2 regions of the Kribbella sp. CA-245084 genome follow, and region 2 is predicted to be linked to the other one. Evidence: riboswitches for the same ligand, from Rfam matches in the RefSeq annotation. Region 2 holds a riboswitch; the other holds the start of a gene.
The links. Region 2 has a riboswitch for FMN ahead of ribD (bifunctional diaminohydroxyphosphoribosylaminopyrimidine deaminase/5-amino-6-(5-phosphoribosylamino)uracil reductase RibD). Riboswitches for the same ligand answer to the same signal wherever they lie in the genome.

Region 1 (7,598 bases), 2.6 Mb from region 2:
GTTCCCGGGATCCCGGGCTGCCGTCCGCCAGACCGCAGGGTCGCCGCCGAGCGTCTCGATCTCGTCGAGGAACAGTTGCGGCGAGTACTCGCGCATGGCCGCCACCTGGTCCGGCACCGACACGTCCGACGGCGGGATGAGCGGGACCACCACATCGGGAACACCACCGTTCTGCCCCGGCCGCAGCGGTCGCAGCAGTGGCTCGTGCTCAGCCCGCGCGACGATCCGCCGCAGCGGTTGCAGGACGTGGCGGGACGAGTACGGGCCGCGGTGCCCAAGGGCCTCGCGCAGCGCGAGGAACACCGACTGCTGCGGCGACTGGATCAACACGACCTGCGGCTGCGCCATGACTCCTCCCTCGGCACAACACGCTAACGACCAGTCGGCTCATCGTTGACGGATCCGTCAAAAGATTGTTGGCCGATCCACCGCCAGGCCAGCATCGGAACATCAAACGCCCTTCCCACTAAGGAGAAAGTCGATGACCAGCAAGGACATTTAGGTTCCGGTGCGGCGTCGGCGGCGTGGTCGGGTCGTCCGCCGGCGCACGGGGCGGCGCGGGCCTACCAGGCGGGGGCCCGCGAGCCGATCTTCGAGGCGGCGGGCTTCGCGGCGGATCGGCTGGGCGAGGTACTCGCCCAGGATCAGGCCGGACGCGAGCGCGACGCCGATGGCGACCGCGGTGCCGAGGCTGACGATACCGATCAGGTTGCCGAGGCCCATCAGCTCGTAGAGGCCCTTGTAGATCGTGAGGCCCGGCAGCAGCGGGATCGAGCCGGCGACGACCACGACCAAGGGCGGTACGCCGACGCGACGCCCGACGGAGTAGCTGCCCAGCCCGACGACACACGCCGCCGCGGCGGTGGCCCAGGCCGGCCCGAACGACGCGCGGATCATCAGCGTGAAGACCAGCGAGCCCAGCGCGCCCATGACGGCGACCGGCAGCAAAGCGCGGAGAGGTGCGTACGTCGCGTAGGCGAACGCGACCGCCATCACCGCGCCGGACAGGACCATGACCGGCAGGTTCCCGAGCTGGATCGTTTCGGCCTCGATGCCGACGTGCAGCCCGAACTTCAGCCCCACCGCGAGCCCGAGCGAGACCCCCGCGATGATCCCGCCGGTGAGCAGCATCGCTTCGAAACTGCGGGCCGCGGCGGTCACGTAGTACCCGGTGATCGCGTCCTGGACGGCACCGGTGAGCGCGATCCCGGCCAGCAACATAATGATGCCTGCGGCAACGACCAGTGAGGGTTTCACCGGCGCGTGGACGGCGTACAGGATCAAGGCAACCGCGGTCGCGACGAAGGCGCCGGCGACCTGCTGGTAGAACGCGGGCAGCCGCTGCCGGTTGAACCAGCGGTTGCTGACGTCGATCACGATCGCGGTGAGCACCGCCACCAACGTGATCAGCCAGCCGCCGCCGAGCAGCAGCGTCGCGCCGCCCGCCATCACACCCCAGGCGAGTACGGCGCTCCACCGCGGGTACGGCGGACCCGCCGACGTCAGGCGGGCCAGCTCACGCGACGCCTCCTCGCGGGTGATGTCGCCGCGAGCGAACCGTCGTACCAGCTGATCGACGTCGGTCAGCCGGGAGAAGTCCTGCGAGCGATAGCGGACCAGGCGGATGTGCGTCTCGGGCGCGACGTCGGGCGCGGCCTGGTACGAGACCGCCATCGAGGTGAACGTGATGTCGACCTCGCATCCGCGCAGTCCGCCCGCGGCGGTGACACCGAGGATCGTCGCGGTCGCGTCCGCCGTACCGGCGCCACTGGACAGCAGCACCTCACCGACCCGCAAGGCCAGGTCGATGGTGGCGTAGACCTCCCGCTGCTCGTCAGGCTCCATCTACTGCTCGAGCAGCCGGTGGGCCATCGCGAGGTCGGTGATCAGGATGTTGACCCAGCCGCCGAGCATCGCGGCCCGGATCGCGGAGTACTTGCGTTCACCGCCGGCGACCCCGATCCGCCGCGGCACCGCCAGCAGCTCCTTCGCGGTCACCCCGATGACCCGCTGGTCGAACGTCGAACGCACAAGCTTTCCCTCTTCGTCGAAGAACCGGAAACACACGTCCCCGACGGCACCGAGCCGGCGCAGCTCGTCCTGGTCGGCCTCCGCGACCGCGTTCCCACTGCGCTGCAGTAACGGCGAGGGCTCGAGGCTACCGATCCCGACCAGGGCGTCGGTGAGTTGTCCCCACGTGCCCAGAACGTCGCGAACCGACACGTCGTTCATCATCGCCCGGCGTACGGCGGGTGTCCCGACCAGACCGGGCGCAGGCAGGTAGACCGGCATCCCACCGGTCAGCTCGGCGAACCGCGCGGTCAGCCGGGTGGCCTGCATCTGCACCGCCGCGTCGCCCAGACCGCCGACGATCTGGACCACCTTGTCCACCACCGGCACGCTCTTGCGCGGCATCCGGTCGACGGCGCTGATCAGCGTCTCGCTCCATGACGAGATCCCGACCACGTGCCCGCCGGTCAGCGTCATGTCCAGGTACGCCGCCGCGCCCGAACCGAGCGCCGGCAGTACGTCGTCCCCCACGCCGAGTGTGTCGACGACGACAGCGTCCCGCAGCCCGTACCGGCCCTGCAGCTCGTCCTCGAGGTCGCTGTGCACGCCGCTGGGCATGGTCACCACGGTGTGTACGATGCCGACGTCGACGGCCTGCTTGAGCATCCGGGACACGCGCGCCTGCGACAGGTTGAGCTCGGCGGCGATCTGCGGCTGGCGGATGCCCTTCTCGTGGTACATCCGCGCAACCTTCGCGAGCAGCCGCAGCTCGTCCAGCCCCGGCTGGCGTACTGCGCGGTTCGCGTTCACTCGACCCCCTCGAAACGTTCGGGAATACGGACTATAGGTCAGGCAGACAGAGGTAGACCCGAGGCGCTCCACCGGGGTCGGGGATCGGGGCGTTCCAGGCGTCGCGCTTGCCGGAGGCGACGATTGCGCCGTCGCGCGGGTCCACGATCGTGTACGCCAACGGGACCGTGTCGTCGAACACCATCACCGGGCCGCCGTTCTCGCGGTAGACGATCAGCATCCCGTCCGCGCCGCTGAGCGCACGCCCGGAGATCACCCGGGTCCAGTCCGGCGCCATGTCGGTGGTCGGCAGGCCCGCCAGGATCTTGCCGAGCATCCCGACGTACGTCGAACCCTCGAAGCCGACCGCCTCGCGCCAGCCCGCACCCGGCGCCAGGAAGAACTCGGAATGCCCCGGCTCCTCGGGATGCAGACGCCACTGCCACAGACTGCCCGCGCCGTAGACGACACCCATCGTCCCGCCCGCGCACAGGTTGCTCCAAGCCTCGTGCCCTTGCCACCAACCCTCGGCGACGCCTGTCCGGCCGGTGTGCTCGTACGTCGGTTCGCCGTTCGCGACTGCCTTGACCGGCTCATTGCGCCACATGTCCGCGACTCGCTCGGCGACATGCTCGCCAGTGTGGCCGGTCTGGCACCACTGGAAGTCGAGCCAGTCAGCGTTCTGGTGGGCGTTCGCGCGGATGTGCGGCCGGTAGTGGACGCCGGTCGGCTGCTCGTAGCAATCGACGGCGTGCACCTCGGCCCCACCCGCCGCGGTCTGCGGCTCGTCACCCGAGCCGTCGCCGCCGACCAGGTAGATCGCCGGCCGCGCGCCGTACCGCGCGACGAGGTAGCGGCAGTACGCCGCGTACTCCGCTGGCGGTACGACGGTGCCCGCCACGTCGAGGCCCTTCCAGCCGAAGCCCTGGAACACGGGCTGCAGCACCGGAACCAAGCCGTGCTCGACGAGGATGCCGAGCAGCTCGTCGAGGTACTGGAAGTAGTCGACGTTCAACTGGCTGAGATGGCCGTCCGGCAGGTCCTCGAAGCCGACGTCGAAGCCTTCGTCCTGGGTGCGATCGCGGGGTCCGACGGCGTGCATGTCCGGTTGCACCGTCATCAGCAGGACCGCGTTGAAGCCTTTGGCCTGTCGGTCTGCGGCGTACTCGCGCACCTGCTCGGGCGTGGCGCGCCAGGGTAGGGCCCAGGCTGTGTCAGCGATCAGCAACGCGGGACTTCCGTCGGCGTGCACCAGGTTGCGGCCGCCCGCAGACATCCGCCAGAAGCCGTGTGCGTAGAACGGATTGCCTTCTTCTTCTGCTGCTGAGATCTGGAAATGACCACCTGACCATGTCCACTGACCTGGCAACGGCGCAGCAAAACGCACACGGTACGTCTCACCGCCGTCCCAGAACGTAGGCCGACGCAGTACGAGACCGCTCTCGTGCTCGAACTCGACCCAGTCGCCGGTGGCCGGTAGTTCGATCTCGCGCCAGACGGATGAGATGGACATGACACTCCCGGGGATGCTCGTTGCCGTTAAGCTGATGATGAAAGACACACGTGCTCTGGGGTCGGTGAAATTCCGAGCCGGCGGTGACAGTCCGCGACCCGTGACTTCGCAAGAAGGAGCGGTTGACCTGGTGGAACTCCGGGACCGACGGTGAAAGTCCGGATGGGAAGACGCACGTGGCAGCTTCACGTTCCCTGCACGAAAACAGGGGCGTGAGGTCTGTCGTTGCCCCCGGAGTGCTGTCCAGAGCACTGCCGAGAGGACAACGACCGTGAACACCATCACCAGCCTGGACACCATCGAACGCGCTGTCGCCGAGCTCGCCGCCGGACGGCCGGTCGTGGTCGTCGACGACGAGGACCGTGAGAACGAGGGCGACCTGACCTTCGCCGCGAGCCTCGCCACGCCCGAGCTGATGGCCCTGCTCGTCCGCCACACCAGCGGGTACGTCTGCGCGCCCGCGGCGCCGGAGCTGCTGGACCGCCTCGAGCTCCCGTTGATGGTCCCGAACAACCAGGACAGCCTGCGGACGGCGTACACGATCTCGGTGGACGCGGCGACCGGTGTCGGCACCGGCATCTCCGCGGCCGACCGGGCGCGAACCGTCCGCGTGCTGGCCGACCCGGCGGCGCAGCCCGCGGATCTGATCCGGCCCGGTCACATCCTTCCGTTGCGCGCGGTCGACGGCGGAGTCCGGCAGCGCCCCGGTCACACCGAGGCCACTGTCGAGCTCGTCCGGCTGGCCGGCCTGCCGCCGGTCGGCGTGATCGGCGAACTCATGAACGACGACGGCACGCTGATGACCGGCAGGGACCTGCGCGCGTTCGCCGACGCTCATGACTTCGCGATGATCTCGATCGCCGACCTGGTCACTTACCTGTCGTGACGAGCCGGCGGGCGGCGTCGGCGATGCCCTCGGGGGACAGGCCGTATCGGTCCAGCAGGTAACCGGCCGACCCCGTCGGCGCGAACTCGGGGAACCCGAGGATCGAAACCCGCGCCGGATGATGCTGTACGACGGTCTCCGCGACCGCGCCGCCGAGTCCGCCGGCGGTCACGGCCTCCTCGGCGGTGACGATGCCGGCCGTCTCCCGCGCGGCCGCGACCACGGCGTCGGTGTCCAACGGCTTCACCGTCGGCATCGACAGCACCCGGACCGAGATCCCTTCCTCGGCCAGCCGCTCCGCCGCGGCGAGTGCTCGCCACAGGATCGTGCCGTTGCTGATCACCGTGACGTCGTCCCCTTCCCGGACCGTGATCGCCTTGCCGAGGCGGAATTCGTAGTCCTCCGAGTACACCTTCGGCACACTCATCCGGCTGACCCGGATGAACACCGGTCCTTCGGACGCCGCCGCCCAACGCAGCGCGGCCGCCGTCTCGATCGGGTCGGCCGGCACGATGATCCTGATCCCGTCGATTGCCCGCAGCCAGGCGATGTCCTCGACCGAATGGTGCGTCGGACCGAGTTCGCCGTACGCGACGCCCGGGCTCATGCCGCAGAGCTTGACGTTGGTGTTCGAGTACGCGACGTCGGCCTTGATCTGCTCGAGGGCGCGAGCGGTGAGGAAGCAGGATGCCGCCGACACGAACGGGATCCGGCCGCCGTTGGCCAGCCCGGACGCGACGCCGACCATGTCCTGCTCGGCGATCCCGACGTTGATCAGCCGGTCCGGGAACGCCTTGCGGAAGCTGTTCAGCTTGCTGGATCCGACCGAGTCGTTGACCACCCCAACGATCCGGTGATCGGCCTCGGCGAGCTGGGCCAGCGTCTCGACGTACGCGTCCCGGCAGTCGTAGCGCGGCTGGTCGGCGATCGAACGGGTCTCCACGACGGTCATGAAAGCTCCTTCAGGGCCTGCGCGAACTCGGCGTCGTCGGGGACGCGGTGATGCCAGGCGACGTTGTTGCTCATGAACGAGATCGGGTGACCCTTGTGCGTGTGGGCGATCACGAACGTCGGCTTGCCCGGCCGGAACGGTACGGCGGACAGCACGTCGAGCAGCTCGCCGTGATCGTGACCGTTCACCTCGACCACCGCGAACCCGAACGCGGCCGCCTTCTCCGGCAACGGGTCGAGGTCGTTGGTCTCCTTGGTGGTCGCGCCCTGCTGCAGCCGGTTCCGGTCGACGATCACGGTCAGCCGGTCGAGCTGGTACTGCGAGGCCGCCATCATCGCCTCCCAGTTCGAACCCTCCTGCAACTCACCGTCCCCGACGAGCACATACGTGCGGCGCATCGAGACGTCGAGCTTGGCCGAGAGGGCGTGCCCGACGGCGATCGGTAGACCATGCCCGAGCGGACCCGTGTTCGCCTCGACGCCGTCGACCTTCGTCCGGTTCGGGTGACCGTTCAGCGCCGACAGCGGTTTGAGGAACGTGGCGAGCTCCTCGACCGGCAGGAACCCGAACGCCGCGAGCGTGGTGTAGAGCGCGCCGGCGACGTGGCCCTTGCTCAGGATGAAGCGGTCCCGCTCGGGATCGTTGACGGTCGCGGGCGAGATGTCGAGCACAGCGCCGTACAGCGTGGACAGGATGTCGATCGCGGAGAAGTCACCACCGATGTGTCCGGCTCCGGCGTAGTGGACCAGCTTGAGGTCCTGGATCCGGATCTGCTTGGCAGCTTCGGCGATATGCGCGATCTGCTCGGTCCGGCTGCTGTGAGCAGGCAGCCGTCCGAGCACCGGCAGCGTCGCGTGCTCGACGGTGAGAGTCATGCGATCCCTCATGCCAGCTCAGCCATCGAACTCAGCAGCACCTTCTGCACCAGCTTCTGCGCGGCCAGCGCGTCGTGCGAAGCCTGGGCTGCTTTGAGGGCTTCCTCGTCGAGTACGTCGAGCGCGTGGTGGATCGCCTTCAGGAAGGTGATCGCCTGCTTCGCGGCCTGGACGCTGTCCTCGCGGAACGGGAACTGGTCCAGCTGCCAGACGCCCTCCCAGTTGTTCTTCCGCAGCGTGTGGAAGAACTCGAACGTCTCGACCAGGTGCACCGAGCCGACGACCATGTCGTCGTCCCAGCCCTTCATGTTGTCGTTGACGTCGATCGCGAAGAGCCTGTCGTAGTCGATCGCCAGCTGCGCCGCGTCGGCCGGCGTCTCCTGGCCGTACAGCGAGTGGCCGAAGTCGAGCAGGATGCCCAGGTTGGGCAGACCGATCTTCTCGATCCCGAGCAGCGTCCGGGCGACGTTCGGGAAGATGATCTTCACCCGCGGCTCGCGCGGCTTGTACTCGATCACGAAGTTGATGTCCGGGTGCGCCGACACCAGCTCCTTCAGGCCGTCGAGCGCGAGG
Region 2 (7,598 bases):
AGCCGGCAAGTCGCCAGCGGTAGCTGGCAGATTTACCGGCGATGAGCCGGGGGTGGGTGGGAGCACGCTTAGCAGTCCGCGGTGAGGAGCGGAGCGACGAAGGTAGCGGCTGCGTGGCGCGCGTGGGGGCTGCTACCCCAGTTGCCGGACGGCGGCGAGGGTGGATAACGCGGCTTGGGTTGCCTCGTAGCCCTTGTCCTCGCGGCTGTCCGGCAGCCCGGCTCGATCCAGCGCCTGGGGGTCGTTGTCGCAGGTGAGGACGCCGAAGCCGACCGGTACGCCGGTGGTGACCCCGACGTTCATGAGACCCTCGGTCGCCGCCTGGCAGACGTACTCGAAGTGCGGAGTGTCGCCGCGGATCACCACGCCCAGCGCGACGACGGCGTCGTACCCCGCCTTGGCCGCGTGCAGCGACGCGACCGGGAGCTCGAAGGATCCCGGGACCCGGATTACGGTGTAGTCGCGAACCCCAGAGTCCTCCAACGCGCGCACGGCGCCGGCCAGTAGACCGTCGGTGACCTTCGGGTGCCATTGGGCCGCGATGATTGCGACGCGGGCGCCGTCTACGCGCGGGGCTTCGATGGTTGGTGCTCCACTGCCCGACATCAGCCGGCTCCGTTCTCTTCCGTGAGTACGCCGCCGGGCAGGTGATGCCCCATCCGGTCGCGCTTGGTCCGCAGGTACCGCAGGTTGTGCTCGGTCGGGTCGATCGAGATGCCACGACGCTCGACCACCTCGATGCCATAACCCTGAACGCCCGCGAGCTTGTCAGGGTTGTTCGTCAGCAGCCGCACGGACGTCACCCCGAGATCAGCCAGGATCTGCGCACCGGTCCCGTAGTCGCGAGCATCAGCAGGCAGCCCGAGATCGAGGTTGGCGTCGACCGTGTCCCGGCCGGCGTCCTGCAGCTCATAAGCCTGCAGCTTGTGCAGCAGCCCAATCCCGCGGCCCTCATGTCCGCGCAGGTACACCACCACACCGCCCTCAGCCGCGACCTGCCGCATCGCCTCGTCCAGCTGTGGTCCACAGTCGCACCGCAGCGACCCGAACACATCGCCGGTCAGGCACTCCGAGTGCAACCGAACCAGAGTCGGACCATCACCGATCGAGCCGCGCACCAACGCCAGCTGCTCCGACCCGTCCACCGTGTTCCGGTAGCCGTGGGCAACGAAATCGCCGTACTGCGTGGGCAGCGTGGTGGTCGCGACCCGCTCGATCTGCGACTCCGTACGACGCCTGTACCGGATCAGGTCGTCGATCGACACGAGCACCAACCCATGCTCGTCCGCGAACGCCCGCAGTTCCGAACCGCGCTTCATCGTCCCGTCGTCGTTCACCATCTCGGAGATCACGGCGGCCGGCGTCAACCCGGCAAGACGAGCCAGGTCGATCGACGCCTCCGTGTGACCGGGCCGCACGAGTACGCCGCCCTCCCGGCCGCGCAACGGGAACACATGCCCCGGCTGCACCAGGTCGTACGACTCCGAGGCCGAATCCGTGAGTACCCGGATCGTCCGCGCCCGATCAGCCGCCGAGATACCGGTGCTGATCCCGTCCCGCGCATCGACCGAGATCGTGTACGCCGTCCGCATCCGCTCGCGGTTGTGCGGCGTCATCAACGGAATCCCGAGCCGGTCGAGCTCCGAACCCTCCATCGGCACGCACACCACGCCGGAGCTGTACCGGATCAGGAACGCCAGCAACTCCGGCGTCGCCTTGGACGCGGCGAAGATCAGGTCGCCCTCGTTCTCGCGGTCCTCGTCGTCGACCACGATCACCGGTCGCCCGGCGCGGATCTCGTCGATCGCATGCTCGATCGTGTCGAGTTTCAAGACGTTACCCATCTCAACCCACCACCACTGGTTCCGGCGGAGCAACCCGCTCCTGGTTCTGGATCTTCCACCACGACGCGAATCCGATGATGCAGAACAGTCCGTACACGACGTACATCGTTGCCGACGGGTAGAACTTCGCCTGTACCAGCAGCGGTACGCCGACCACGTCGACCGCGACCCAGATCAGCCAGAACTCGACGAACCCGCGGGCCATCCCGTACGTCGCCAGGATCGAGCCGGTCAGGATCCACGCGTCCCACTGCGGGCCCCACGAGCCGAGCGCCTGCAGCACGACGTACGAGATCGCGTAGATCACGACGCCGATGCCGAGCAGTTCGAGTCGCTGCCTCGCCGTCGCCCACTTGGGCTGGACCGCCGAAGCGGAACCGCCGTGACGGGTCTGGTACCAGCGGTACCACCCGTACAGGCTGATCAGCGCGAAGAACACCTGCCGGCCCGCCTGGCCCCAGAGGTCCTTGTCCTGCGGGGTGTCGAAGATCCCGCCGACGAAGACCGTGAACAGCAGCACGTTGCCGACGATGCCGACCGGCCACGCGGCGACCAGCCGGCGCATGCCGAACAATGCGCTGGCCAGACCGAACACGTTGCCGACGATCTCCCGGACGAGCACCGGCGATCCGGCGATCGTCACCTGGGAGTGCAACAGCCAGTCGATCGGGTTCACTTGTTGCCTCCAGCAATTAGTCTCTCGACGTACTTCGCGATCACGTCGACCTCGAGGTTGACCGTGTCGCCGACCTTGTTCCGCCCGAGAACGGTCAGCTCGAGCGTGGTCGGGATCAGGCTGATCCCGAACGTCCCGGAAGCGTCGTCGACATCGGTCACCGTCAGCGAGACCCCGTCGACCGCGATCGAGCCCTTCTCGGCGACGTACTTGAGGATCTCCGGCGTCGTCGCGACCCGGACGTCTTCCCAGTGCTCACCGGGGCTCCGCGACGCGATCGTGCCGGTGCCGTCGACGTGCCCCTGCACGATGTGACCGCCCAGCCGCGCGTGTGCGGTGACGGCACGCTCCAGGTTGACCGACGAGCCCTTGTCGAGGCCGCCCAGGCTGGTGCGCTGCAACGTCTCGCGCATCACGTCCGCGGTGAACACGCCGTCGCCGTACTCGACCACCGTCAGGCAACAGCCGTTGACCGCGATCGAGTCGCCGTGGCCGGCGTCCTCGGTCACCTTCGGACCGCGGATCGTCAACCGAGCTGCGTCGCCGTCCAACAGGTCCAGGGACTCGACCGTGCCGAGTTCTTCGATGATGCCGGTGAACATCTACTTTCCTCCCAGAGGAACCAGGGTCAGCCGGACGTCGTCGCCGAGGCGGCTGACGTCCGCTAGCTTGAACCGCCGAAGGTGGTCGATCGATTCCGCGCCGAGCTCGCCGACCGCGGCGAACCCGGAACCGAGGACGGCCGGGGCGACGTACGCGATGAGCTGGTCAACCAGACCGGCGCGTACGAACGCAGCGGCCAGCGTCGGGCCGCCCTCGAGCCACAGGTGCCGGATCTGCCGGTCGTCCAGCTGCCGCAGCACCTCGGCGGGATCGTGGGTCGGCAGCAGCAACGTCTCCGCGCGGTCGTTGCGGACCCGCGCGGTCGGCGGGATCTCCCGGTCGCCGACGACGACCCGCAGCGGCTGCCGCTCAGCCGGTACGTCGTTCTCGTCGCGGACCGTCAGTTCGGGGTCGTCGTCCAGCACGGTCTGGGTGCCGACGGCAATCGCGTCGCACTCGGCCCGATGCCTATGTACGTCGGCACGCGCGATCGGGCCGGTGATCCACTTGCTCGTCCCGTCCGGCGCCGCGGAGCGTCCGTCGAGCGTGGTCGCGAACTTCCACGTGACGAACGGGCGACCCGTCCGGACGCTGTGCAGCCAGACGTAGTTGACCGCCTCGGCCTCGTCCCGCAGTACGCCCTCGACGACCTCGATGTTCTTGTTGGCCAGCTTCTCGGCGCCGCCGGCCGCAGTCCGGTTCGGATCCGGTACGGCGTACACGACGCGCGTGATGCCGGCCTGGATCAGGGCGTCGGCGCACGGGCCGGTCCGGCCGGTGTGGTTGCAGGGCTCGAGCGTGACGTACGCCGTACCGCCACGGGCCCGCTCTCCGGCCATCCGGAGCGCCTCGACCTCGGCATGCGGGCCACCGGCAACGGCGTGGAAGCCCTCACCGACAGGATGCCCGTCAGGGCCGGTGATGACACAACCGACTACCGGGTTCGGATGGGTGCTGCCGATACCTTTCGCGGCCAGCTCGACCGCACGCCGCATCCACGCGACATCCATCGGCGAAGTGTTGCTCACTGCTCTTCGGTCCCTCGTCGTCACGGACGCACTACCGGGGTCTCGTGACGACCGGCGACCACGCTCCGCCACCCGGCCTTCGCCGTACGCCGCCAACTCGCGCACGCCCCGACCGGACGTCAGAGCACACCCGCCGACCGCGTGCGCCTCCCATCCGGACTTTCACCGTCGGTCCCGGAATTCCACCAGGTCAACCGGCCGCCGAACTGCAGCGGCCGGGTCGCGGACTGTCACCGCCGGCTCGGAATTACACCGACCCCGGAGCACGCGAGTGGGTTCACTCGTGGTTCAAGTATGCCCCTCCCCGCAACCCGCACCACGACCCAGGTCACATCCTGGTCCGTTCCTGCTCCTGATGCCGGCTCGGCGCGATCCGCCGGGTGAGGGCAAGGGCACCGGCTGCCACCGCGCACGCCACCGCGACGGCGAGGACGAGCGGCCGGTACCCGAACGCGTCGGCCAGCCCGGCACCGCCGAGCGGTCCGAGCGCCTTCGCGATCGAGGTCGGCGTACCCAGCATCCCGGCGATCGTGCCGAACCCGGCCGCGCCGTACCGGTCGAGCAGGATCGCCGGCGTCGCGACCGACGACACCCCGAACCCGAGCCCGAACAGCACGAGGCACCCGATCGCTCCCGCGACGTGACGCCCGACGACCGGCAGCAGAGCGATCGCGACTGCCTGGACGGACAGGATCAGCGCGGTGATCGTCGCCATCGGCAACCACCGCGCAGACACGCTGGTCACCAGGCGGCCGGTCACCGACAGCAGGCCGAGCAGGCCCGCGAGGCTAGCCGCCCGCGCCGGCGGGTGCCCGAGGCTGATCAGGTAGAGCACCAGGTGGACGGAGATCACGGCCAGCGCGGCACTGTGCACGACGAACGCTCCCGCAAGCACCCAAAACCCAGGATCCCGAAGCACCCTGCCAGGCGCCCCCGCCCGCTTGGCGCCGAGGTCCGCGCCGGCCCCCACGCCGGGCGCCACGCCGGGCGCCACGCCGGGCGCCACGCCGGGCGCCGCACCGGGCGCCGCAGCTGGCTCCGCGCTGTCAGCAGCGCTGTCGGCCGGCCCATCGGCGGCGCCGTCGGAGGCGCTGTCGGAGGTGCCGTCGAGCGGGCGTGGTGGGCCGGGGTGGACGGCGACGAGGTGGAGCGGGAACGTGATCACGGCGAGGGCGCCCGCCAGGATCATCAGCGCGTTACGCCAGCCGTGAGCGTGGGCGAGGTACCCGGTGAGCGGCAGGAAGATCGAGCTGGCCAATCCACCGACCAGCGTGATCGTCAGGATCGAGTTGGTCCGCTTGGCGGGTGCGGCGACGGCGACCACGACGGCGAACGCGGGTGGGTAGAGGACCATCGCGCAGGCAACGCCGATCACCGCGAACACGGCGTACAGCTGGACGACGTTCTGCACCTGCGACCAACCAAACACGGCGACCGCGGCCAGGACCGAACCGCTGGCCATCAGCCCGCGACCACCCCGCAGATCCAGCCGGCGACCAACCGGGATCGACATCAGAGCGCTGACCAGTACTGCGGTGGTCGATGCGCCGACCGCCGTGGTGGTGGAGATGGACAGGTCGGCAGTCATCGGTCCGAGCAACGCGCTGAACGCGTAGCTGAGCACGCCGTACCCGACGGTCGTGGTGATCGCGAGCGCAGCCACCATGAGCCGCAACCGGTCATCCTTCGCCCCAGCGACCACAGTCGAACTCATCGCCGTCAGTATTTCACGGCCGACACCGCCCGTCCGGTCAATTTCCTCTCAGCGGAACAGCAACCAAGCCGCACTCCCCAACAACCCCACCGCCCCCACAAAACACCCAACCGCAACCACCCGCAGAACCCGCGACCGCCCGGGCGCACGAGCCAACGCGGCCGCGCCCACGCGTGCCGACGCACCGGCAGCTACAACCCCATCCAAGGAACCAGAGGCAACCTCACCCACGCGAGCGGGCACGCCAGCAGCAGACGAACTCGCAGGCAGCCCGCCAGCTGCATCCGAGGCCGAAGGCGCCCCGGCAGCTGCAGGAGAGCGCACAGATGCCGCCGCTGCGGCCGTTCCAGGCGAGTGAGGCGGTGACCCGGCAGCTGCGGGCGAGGCCGACGCCATCCCGGCACCCGCATGCGAGGCCGAAGGTGTCGCGGCAACTGCGTGCGCGGTCGGAGGCGCCCCGGCGGGTGCGTGCGAGGTCGGAGACGTCCCGGCACCTGCGGAAGAGCGCTCAGCTGCCGCCGCTCCAGCCGAGCGCCGAGGCGCGCCGGCAGCTGCGGAGGAGCGCTCAGGTGGCGTCGCGGCGGCAGCTCCGGGCGAGCGGGGCTGTGAGCCGGCTGTTGCGGGTTGGGGTGTGGGCGCTTCGCCGTTCGCCGGTGCCCGCGGGCGCGGTCTGTCGGTGGCGGCTTCAGGGGTTGCGGCGGCGCCGAGTGCGGCCGCTTGCGCGGATCCTGCGTTCGGGGTGCTGGGTGTTGGCGGCGGTTGGTGGGCGCGCGGGCCGGCCGATGTCCAGTTCGGGGTGCTGGGCGGGGGTTGGTGGGTGCGGGGGCCGGTGGGGGTCCAGTTTGGGGGGAGGGGTGGGAGTTGGTCGAAGACCTCGGGGGCGTCGGGGGCTTGGATCCATGGCTCGGTTCCTGGGGGTGGTACGGCGCCGGTTGCTGCCAGGAGGCGGCCGGCGGTGGCTGCGGACTCGGGGCGGTCGGATGGGTTCTCTGACGTCAGGTGGCGAACGAACTCGGCCAGGGGGCCGTCGACGGCGGGAAGTTTGCCGTCTGTGGTGGGGCGCTCGCCGGTGAGGAGTTCGGCTGTTACGGCGCCGACGGCGTACAGGTCCTGGCGCGGGTCGGGGTCGGCGCCGGCCAGCTGCTCGGGAGCGAGATAGCCGGGGGTGCCGAGGATCGTGCTGTGGCGGGTCATGCGTGGTTCGTCGAGGACGCCGGCGACGCCGAAGTCCGACAGGCGCAGATGCGGCAGCCCGGTACCAGTGGCGTCGAGCAACAGGTTGGCTGGCTTCACATCCCGATGTACGACGCGCGCCGCATGCACCGCCGACAGCCCGTGCAACAACTGATCCACCAGCACGGCGACGTACGACTCGGGCAGCGGACCATGATCGCCGAGCAGCGTCGCGACCGACCCGCCCCGAACCAGCTCCATCGCGAACACGACCTTGTCGTCGTCCGCGGCCCATCCGTGCGGCGCAACCACATGCGGATGCTCGATCCGCAGCGACTGCTCTCGCACGAACCGCAGCAGCGTTGCCGCATCATGCTGCCCCAGCACCTTCGCCGCCACGTACGCGGACCGCCGCAGGTCCCACGCCCGCCAGACCGAACCCATGCCTCCGGTCCCGACGAGGTCGATCAGCTGATACCGCCCGGCAAACGCCTCCACCCGCCAGAACCTACCGTCCCAACCGCCCACCCCCGAAGCACGCCGCCCGGACCACCAAACGG

Region 1: linked by a shared signal. The riboswitch ahead of ribB (3,4-dihydroxy-2-butanone-4-phosphate synthase) and the one ahead of ribD (bifunctional diaminohydroxyphosphoribosylaminopyrimidine deaminase/5-amino-6-(5-phosphoribosylamino)uracil reductase RibD) in region 2 are both predicted to bind FMN.

What each region holds. Positions count from the first base shown of each region.
Region 1 covers NZ_CP192053.1:401,941-409,538, reverse strand. Annotated here, with positions in the region: gene ACQPYH_RS02095 (ArsR/SmtB family transcription factor) at 1-348, opposite strand, end outside; gene ACQPYH_RS02090 (threonine/serine ThrE exporter family protein) at 499-1,845, opposite strand; gene ACQPYH_RS02085 (sugar-binding transcriptional regulator) at 1,846-2,820, opposite strand; gene ACQPYH_RS02080 (DUF4038 domain-containing protein) at 2,852-4,312, opposite strand; FMN riboswitch at 4,359-4,492, shown strand; gene ribB (3,4-dihydroxy-2-butanone-4-phosphate synthase) at 4,584-5,198, shown strand; gene ACQPYH_RS02070 (transketolase family protein) at 5,182-6,150, opposite strand; gene ACQPYH_RS02065 (transketolase) at 6,147-7,025, opposite strand; gene ACQPYH_RS02060 (sugar phosphate isomerase/epimerase family protein) at 7,034-7,598, opposite strand, start outside.
Region 2 covers NZ_CP192053.1:7,053,085-7,060,682, forward strand. Annotated here, with positions in the region: gene ribH (6,7-dimethyl-8-ribityllumazine synthase) at 133-606, opposite strand; gene ACQPYH_RS33420 (bifunctional 3,4-dihydroxy-2-butanone-4-phosphate synthase/GTP cyclohydrolase II) at 606-1,844, opposite strand; gene pnuC (nicotinamide riboside transporter PnuC) at 1,846-2,520, opposite strand; gene ACQPYH_RS33430 (riboflavin synthase) at 2,517-3,122, opposite strand; gene ribD (bifunctional diaminohydroxyphosphoribosylaminopyrimidine deaminase/5-amino-6-(5-phosphoribosylamino)uracil reductase RibD) at 3,123-4,133, opposite strand; FMN riboswitch at 4,290-4,421, opposite strand; gene ACQPYH_RS33440 (MFS transporter) at 4,480-5,865, opposite strand; gene ACQPYH_RS33445 (protein kinase domain-containing protein) at 5,914-7,536, opposite strand.